DNA from 2 places in the Mesorhizobium sp. B2-4-1 genome. Region 2 is predicted to be linked to the other one. Evidence: riboswitches for the same ligand, from Rfam matches in the RefSeq annotation. Region 2 holds a riboswitch; the other holds the start of a gene.

Region 1 (3,406 bases), on a different contig from region 2:
TCATGTCGTGATGCTGCGGATCCATCGTGTCGATGTTGGCGCCACAACGGCGCCAGAATTCGGAAAGCCTTTCCAGCGCGTCCGGATCCGTGTCCGGCAGCGGGGTGAAAATGCACCAGCGGTTGTCGAACAGATCGGCGAAACCGGCATCGGGCCCAGATTTCTCCGTGCCGGCCAGCGGATGGCCGGGAATGAAATGCACCCCACCGGGTATATGCGGCTGCATCTGTGCGATCACGGAAGCCTTGGTCGAGCCGACATCGGTGACGATGGCGCCCCTCTTCAGCGCCGGCGCGATCTCTTGCGCCACCGCGCCGGACGAGCCGACCGGCACCGAGACGATAACCAGGTCGGCATCGCGGACCGCTTCCTTGGCATCTATGGCGTAGGAGGAGCCCAGCCCAAGCTCTTGCGCCCGCGCCAGCGTCGCGGCGCTGCGCGTCGAGATGGCGACATGGCCGGCCAGGCCCTCGCGGCGGATGACGCGGGCCAGCGACGAGCCAATCAGGCCGATGCCGACCAGCGCGATCTTTTCGAACATCGGTGATGCCATGGCGTTCTAGCTTTTCAGGAATGTCGTGAGTGCCGCGACAACGCCGCGATTGGCCTCTTCGGTGCCGACCGTCATACGCAGTGCGTTGGGAAAGCCATAGCCCGAAACACGCCGCAGTATGTAGCCGCGCTGGGTGAGATAATCGTCCGCCGCCGCGGCCGAATGCTTGCCGTCGTCAGGAAAATGAATGAGGAGGAAATTGCCGACGCTCGGCGTCACCCGCAACCCGAGCCCGGTCATCTGTTCGCTCAGCCAGGCCAGCCAGGTCTCGTTATGCGCGACGCTACGCTCGATATGGGCGCGGTCGCGGACGGCGGCGATGCCGGCCTCGATCGCCGTCGCATTGACGTTGAAGGGACCGCGTATGCGGTTGATCGCGTCGACGATGTGCATCGGCCCATACATCCATCCGATCCGCGCCCCGCCAAGTCCGATCTTGGAGAAGGTGCGGGTCATGACCACGTTCTGAGAGCTGCCCGCGAGCTCGATGCCGGCCTCATAGTCGTTGCGCCTGACATATTCGGCATAGGCGGCATCGAGCACCAGAAGCACGTTCTTCGGCAGGCCGGCATGCAGGCGGCGCACCTCCTGGAACGGCACGTAAGTGCCGGTTGGATTGTTGGGATTGGCGAGGAACACGATCTTCGTACGTGGCGTGACGGCCGCCAGGATCGCATCGATGTCGGCGCGCTCCTCGGTCTCCTTGACCGCGACAGGCGTCGCACCCGCCGACTGGATGTAGATCTTGTAGACCATGAAGGCGTGTTCGGTGAATATGGCCTCGTCGCCGGGCGCCAGATAAGTCTGCGCCAGCAGGCCGAGGATCTCGTCGGAGCCGTTGGAACAGATGATGTTCTGTGCGTTCAGACCATGCACCTCGGCGATTGCTTCGCGCAGGCGCCGGGCGGTGCCGTCGGGATAGACGTCGAGCTTGGCGGCGACCTCGCGCGCGGCCTCGATTGCCTTCGGCGAGGGGCCGAGCGGGTTCTCGTTCGACGACAGCTTGTGGACCTTGTCCACCCCGGCGGGGGCCGAGCTCTTGCCCGGCACATAGGCCTGGATGTCCATGATGCCCGCGCGCGGGGTTGGACGTGTCTTGTCCGAGGTCTGGCTCATATCGCAAAATCCGTCGAGAACGCCTCCATCCTGGAAGCCGCTGCGGAAATACAAGCCATGGCCGGCAATGTCGAGAGGTGGCAGTGGTGCCAGCAAGCGGCATTGACGGCGAGGCAGGTGAGTTCTAGAAGGGCATCGACAGTTCCGTGGTGATTTGGCCGGTCGGCTTGCAGCCACGTTAAACAATTCGCTAAAGGGCCGTTTGCGCGACGTAACCGGCTTTGCGAAGGCAATGCCGGTTTTTTGTTGTCCGCGATCGGCCGGACGAACGCATCGGCGGCGCGGAGATCGGCAGCGATTTCCGCAAAGGCAAGGTGCAGCAAGAGAGACGAGATGGCCGCTCAGCGCGCTGGCAGAACCAACAACGAGGCAGACCAACCGTCGAGCCCGGTCGTGCGCTTCGGCGCCGACAAGCCGCTCAAGCTCGACGCCGGCACGCTGCTGTCGCCGTTCCAGATCGCCTACCAGACCTACGGCACGCTGAACGACGCCCGTTCAAACGCCATTCTCGTCTGCCACGCATTGACCGGCGACCAGCATGTGGCCAGCACCAATCCGGTGACCGGCAAGCCGGGTTGGTGGGAAGTGCTGATCGGACCCGGCAAGATCATCGACACCAACCGCTTCTTCGTCATCTGCTCAAACGTCATCGGCGGCTGCCTCGGTTCCACCGGCCCGGCCTCCACCAGTCCCGCCACCGGCAAGCCCTATGGGCTCGACCTTCCGGTCATCACCATCCGCGACATGGTGCGTGCCCAGCAGATGCTGATCGACCATTTCGGCATCGAAAAACTGTTTTGCGTGCTCGGCGGGTCGATGGGCGGCATGCAGGTGCTGCAATGGGCGTCGAGCTATCCGGAGCGTGTTTTCTCGGCGCTGCCGATCGCCACCGGCGCGCGTCATTCCTCGCAGAACATCGCTTTCCACGAGGTCGGCCGGCAGGCCGTGATGGCGGACCCAGAATGGCATGGCGGCAAGTATTTCGACCACGGCAAACGCCCGGAAAAGGGGCTCGCCGTGGCGCGCATGGCCGCCCACATCACCTACCTGTCGGAAGCCGCCTTGCACCGGAAGTTCGGCCGCAACCTGCAGGACCGCGAAGCTCTGACCTTCGGCTTCGACGCCGACTTCCAGATCGAGAGCTATCTGCGTCACCAAGGCATGACTTTCGTCGACCGCTTCGACGCCAATTCCTATCTCTACATGACGCGGTCCATGGACTATTTCGACCTCGCCGCCGACCATGGCGGCAGGCTGGCCGATGCTTTTGCCGGCACCAAGACACGCTTCTGCCTGGTTTCGTTCACCTCGGATTGGCTGTTTCCGACAGAGGAGAGCCGCTCGATCGTCCATGCGCTGAATGCCGCCGGCGCGTCGGTGTCCTTCGTCGAGATCGAGACCGATCGCGGGCACGACGCCTTCCTGCTTGACGAGCCGGAACTGTTCGCCGCCATCAATGGCTTCATCGGCTCGGCCGCGCGAGCGAGAGGGCTCGGCGCATGACCCCGCAAAATTGCAGACCTGTCCATCAAGGGTCACGCACCACGACAAGGGGCAAGCCATGAGCGTCAACCGCGCCCAGCGCGTCGATCTCGAGGTGATCGCCGGTCTGATCCCGCCGCAATCGCGGGTGCTGGACGTCGGCTCCGGCGACGGCTCGCTGCTCGAGCTTTTGCAGGAAACCAAGCAGATCGACGGCCGCGGACTGGAGCTGTCGCAGCGCGGTGTCAACGAATG
Region 2 (3,406 bases):
TGGGTCGGATAGAGCTTCGCTTCGGCGCCGGCCTTGCCATAGACGTCCTGGGCGTAATTGGCCTGCGTGGTCGCCGCCTGGGCGCCGACCGTCTTGCCGGTGAGTGCCGCCGGTTCGGTCGAGGCGATGTCGCTGTCCTTCAGGGCGACGAGCGACAGCGGCGTCGTATAATATTTGTGGGTGAACGCGACCTGCTTCTTGCGCTCCTCGGTGATGCTCATCGAAGCGATGATGGCGTCGAACTTCTTGGCCTGCAGCGCCGGGATAATGCCGTCCCAGTCCTGGGTGACGATCTCGCATTCGACCTTCATCTGCGCGCACAAGGCGTTGGCGATGTCGATGTCGAAGCCCTCGACCTTGCCGTCGGGCGTGATGGTGTTGAACGGCGGATAGGCTCCCTCGGTGCCGATCTTGATTTTCTCCGCCGCATGCGCCGACAGGGCGCCGGCACCAAGCGTCAGCATGGCGGCGGCCGCCGCCGATATTATCCATTTCGAAATCTGCATTTTCATTCCCCTTGAGCGCCGCCACGTCGGCGGCCGGCGAGGCAGCCAAGCATGGCGAGCCGGCGCAGGCAAGTATCTTGCCTGACGGTGATGAGCGTTCAGGGCGCGGCGCGAAAGTGCTTGGACAGCTTCAGGCCCTGCGCCTGGTAGTTCGAGCCGAGCTCGGTGCCGTAAAGCGCCTGCGGCCGCTTCAGCATATGCTCGTAGACCAGCCGGCCGACGATCTGGCCATGATCGAGGATGAACGGCACCTCATGGCTGCGCACTTCGAGCACGGCGCGGCTGCCGGTGCCGCCGGCCGCCGAATGGCCGAAACCCGGATCGAAGAAGCCGGCATAGTGGACACGGAACTCGCCCACCAGCGGATCGAAGGGCGTCATTTCGGCCGCGTAGAGCGGCGGCACATGCACCGCTTCCTGGCTGACGAGGATGTAGAACTCGTCCGGATCGAGCACCAGCTCGCCGGCGCCGCTCTTGTGGATCGGCTCCCAGAAGTCGACGATCTCCTGCGCCGCGCGTTTGTCGACATCGACGAGGCCGGTATGGTGTTTGCCGCGATAGCCGACCAGCCCGTCACTGTCGCCGTTGAGATCGATCGACAATGCGATGCCGCCGCCGGAGATGTTCGGCGGTTCGGTGGCGACCAGCATTTCGGCCCGGTGCAATTGATGCAACTCTGCTTCCGAGAGCAGCGCATTGCCGGTGCGGAAGCGTATCTGCGAAAGGCGCGAGCCGGCGCGCACGACGATCGGGAAGGTGCGTGGGCTGACTTCGAGATAGAGCGGACCATGATAGCCGGCGGCGATCTTGTCGAACTCGTGGCCGCGATCGGTCATCACGCGGGTGAAGATATCGAGCCGCCCGGTCGAGCTCTTGGGATTGGCGGACGCCGAAATTTCCGCCGGCAGCGCCAGGCTTTCGAGCAGGGGCACGATGTAGACGCAGCCGGTTTCCAGAACGGCGCCGTCGGCCAGGCTGATCTCGTGCAGCTTCAGCCGGTCGAGTTTTTCACTGACCTTGTGGTTGGGACCCGGCAGGAAGGACGCGCGCACCCGCCACGCCTTGTCGCCGAGCCTCAGATCGAGGCTGGCCGGCTGGATCTGGTCGGCGTCGAGCGCACGCGACGACTTCAGCGCGCCGGACTGGAACAGCGCCGCAATGTCCTGATCGGGAAGAATTCCTGTCTGCCGCAAAGTCTGGCTCCGCTCTGCTGGTACAAGTCTCTTAATGAAGCCGGCAATTGACGCAAGCGTGGCGCGGGTCTAAAGGGTCGTTATCCCGTGGTGATTTGGCCGGTCGGCTTGCAGCCACGTTAAACAAGTCGCTAAAGGACCGTCGGGCCGCAAGGCCGCATGGACCGGTTGCGACTTTTTCGCGGCCGGTTTTTTTGTGTTTGGATAGGACGATGACGAGCAAGACGCGCAACTGGAAGCCTCAGACCGCACTCGTGCATGGCGGGACTCTGCGTTCCGGCTTCGGTGAAACTTCCGAGGCGATGTACCTGACCCAGGGCTATGTCTATGAAACGGCCCAAGCCGCCGAAGCCCGCTTCAAGGGCGAGGAACCGGGCTTCATCTATTCGCGCTACGCCAATCCGACCGTCGACATGTTCGAGAAGCGCATGTGCGCGCTCGAAGGCGCCGAGGACGCGCGCGCCACCGCGTCCGGCATGGCGGCGGTGACGGCAGCACTCCTGTGCAGCGTCAAGGCCGGCGATCATATCGTTGCGGCGCGCGCCCTGTTCGGCTCCTGCCGCTGGGTGGTCGAGACGCTGGCGCCGCGTTACGGCATCGAGGCGACGCTGGTCGACGGCACCGACATCGCCAATTGGGAAAAGGCGGTTCGGCCCAACACCAAGCTGTTTTTCCTGGAAAGCCCGACCAACCCGACGCTTGAGGTGGTGGACATCGCCGCCGTCGCTTCGCTTGCTAATTCGATCGGCGCGCGGCTGGTTGTGGACAATGTCTTCGCCACGCCGCTGCAGCAGAAGCCGTTGCAGCTCGGCGCGCATATCGTGGTCTATTCGGCGACCAAGCACATCGATGGCCAGGGCCGATGTCTCGGCGGCGTCATTCTGTCGGACAAGAAGTGGATCGACGAGAACCTGCACGATTATTTCCGCCATACCGGCCCCAGCCTGTCGCCGTTCAATGCCTGGACGCTGCTGAAGGGCCTGGAAACGCTGCCGCTGCGCGTGCGCCAGCAGACGGAGAGCGCCGGCAAGGTCGCCAATTTCCTGGCCGAGCAGCCGGAGATCGCCCGCGTCATCTATCCCGGCCGCGCCGACCATCCGCAGGCCGATATCGTGAAGAAGCAGATGTCGGGCGGCTCCACCCTGATCTGCTTTGACGTCAAGGGCGGCAAGCAGGGTGCCTTCGCCTTGCAGAACGCGCTCGACATCGTCCTGATCTCGAACAATCTCGGTGACGCCAAAAGCCTGATCACCCATCCGGCGACGACGACGCACAAGAACCTCAGCGACGAAGCGCGCGCCGAGCTCGGCATCGGACCCGGCACGCTCAGGCTGTCGGTCGGGTTGGAAGATACCGACGATTTGCTGGACGACATCGCGCAGGCGTTGAAGGCCCGATGAGGACTGGTGGCAGACCGAGGATTACAGGCCTGCCGCTTTGCGCAACGCTTCGTTCATGCGCGTCTGCCAGCCATCACCACCGGCCCTGAAACGGTCGACAACATCGGCGTCGAGGCGCAACTGTACCGCACGTTTGGGTCGCGCAAGCGGCGGTCGGCCAACTTTGCGGCGCGAAGCGGCATCGGTCGGCTGCGCATCCGGATCGGCCTCGGCGGCGGCAGTGATCGCAGCATCTTCCTCGTCGGTCCTCGCGCCAAGCGCCTTTCTGGCGAGCCCCAAAGCATCAGCGCGCGACTGCTTTGGGGGA

Evidence for each region. A riboswitch is a leader RNA that binds a small molecule or an ion and turns the genes downstream of it on or off. The one in region 2 is predicted to bind S-adenosylmethionine.
Region 1: linked by a shared signal. The riboswitch ahead of FJ949_RS27310 (homoserine O-acetyltransferase) and the one ahead of FJ949_RS14735 (O-succinylhomoserine sulfhydrylase) in region 2 are both predicted to bind S-adenosylmethionine.

The regions. Positions count from the first base shown of each region.
Region 1 is NZ_VFVN01000015.1:36,072-39,477, reverse strand. Features, by position in the region: gene FJ949_RS27320 (prephenate/arogenate dehydrogenase family protein) at 1-553, opposite strand, end outside; gene hisC (histidinol-phosphate transaminase) at 560-1,669, opposite strand; SAM riboswitch at 1,806-1,883, shown strand; gene FJ949_RS27310 (homoserine O-acetyltransferase) at 2,003-3,172, shown strand; gene metW (methionine biosynthesis protein MetW) at 3,231-3,406, shown strand, end outside.
Region 2 is NZ_VFVN01000005.1:76,690-80,095, forward strand. Features, by position in the region: gene FJ949_RS14725 (ABC transporter substrate-binding protein) at 1-506, opposite strand, end outside; gene FJ949_RS14730 (2'-deoxycytidine 5'-triphosphate deaminase) at 605-1,699, opposite strand; SAM riboswitch at 1,777-1,854, shown strand; gene FJ949_RS14735 (O-succinylhomoserine sulfhydrylase) at 1,912-3,099, shown strand; gene FJ949_RS14740 (BrnA antitoxin family protein) at 3,121-3,406, opposite strand, start outside.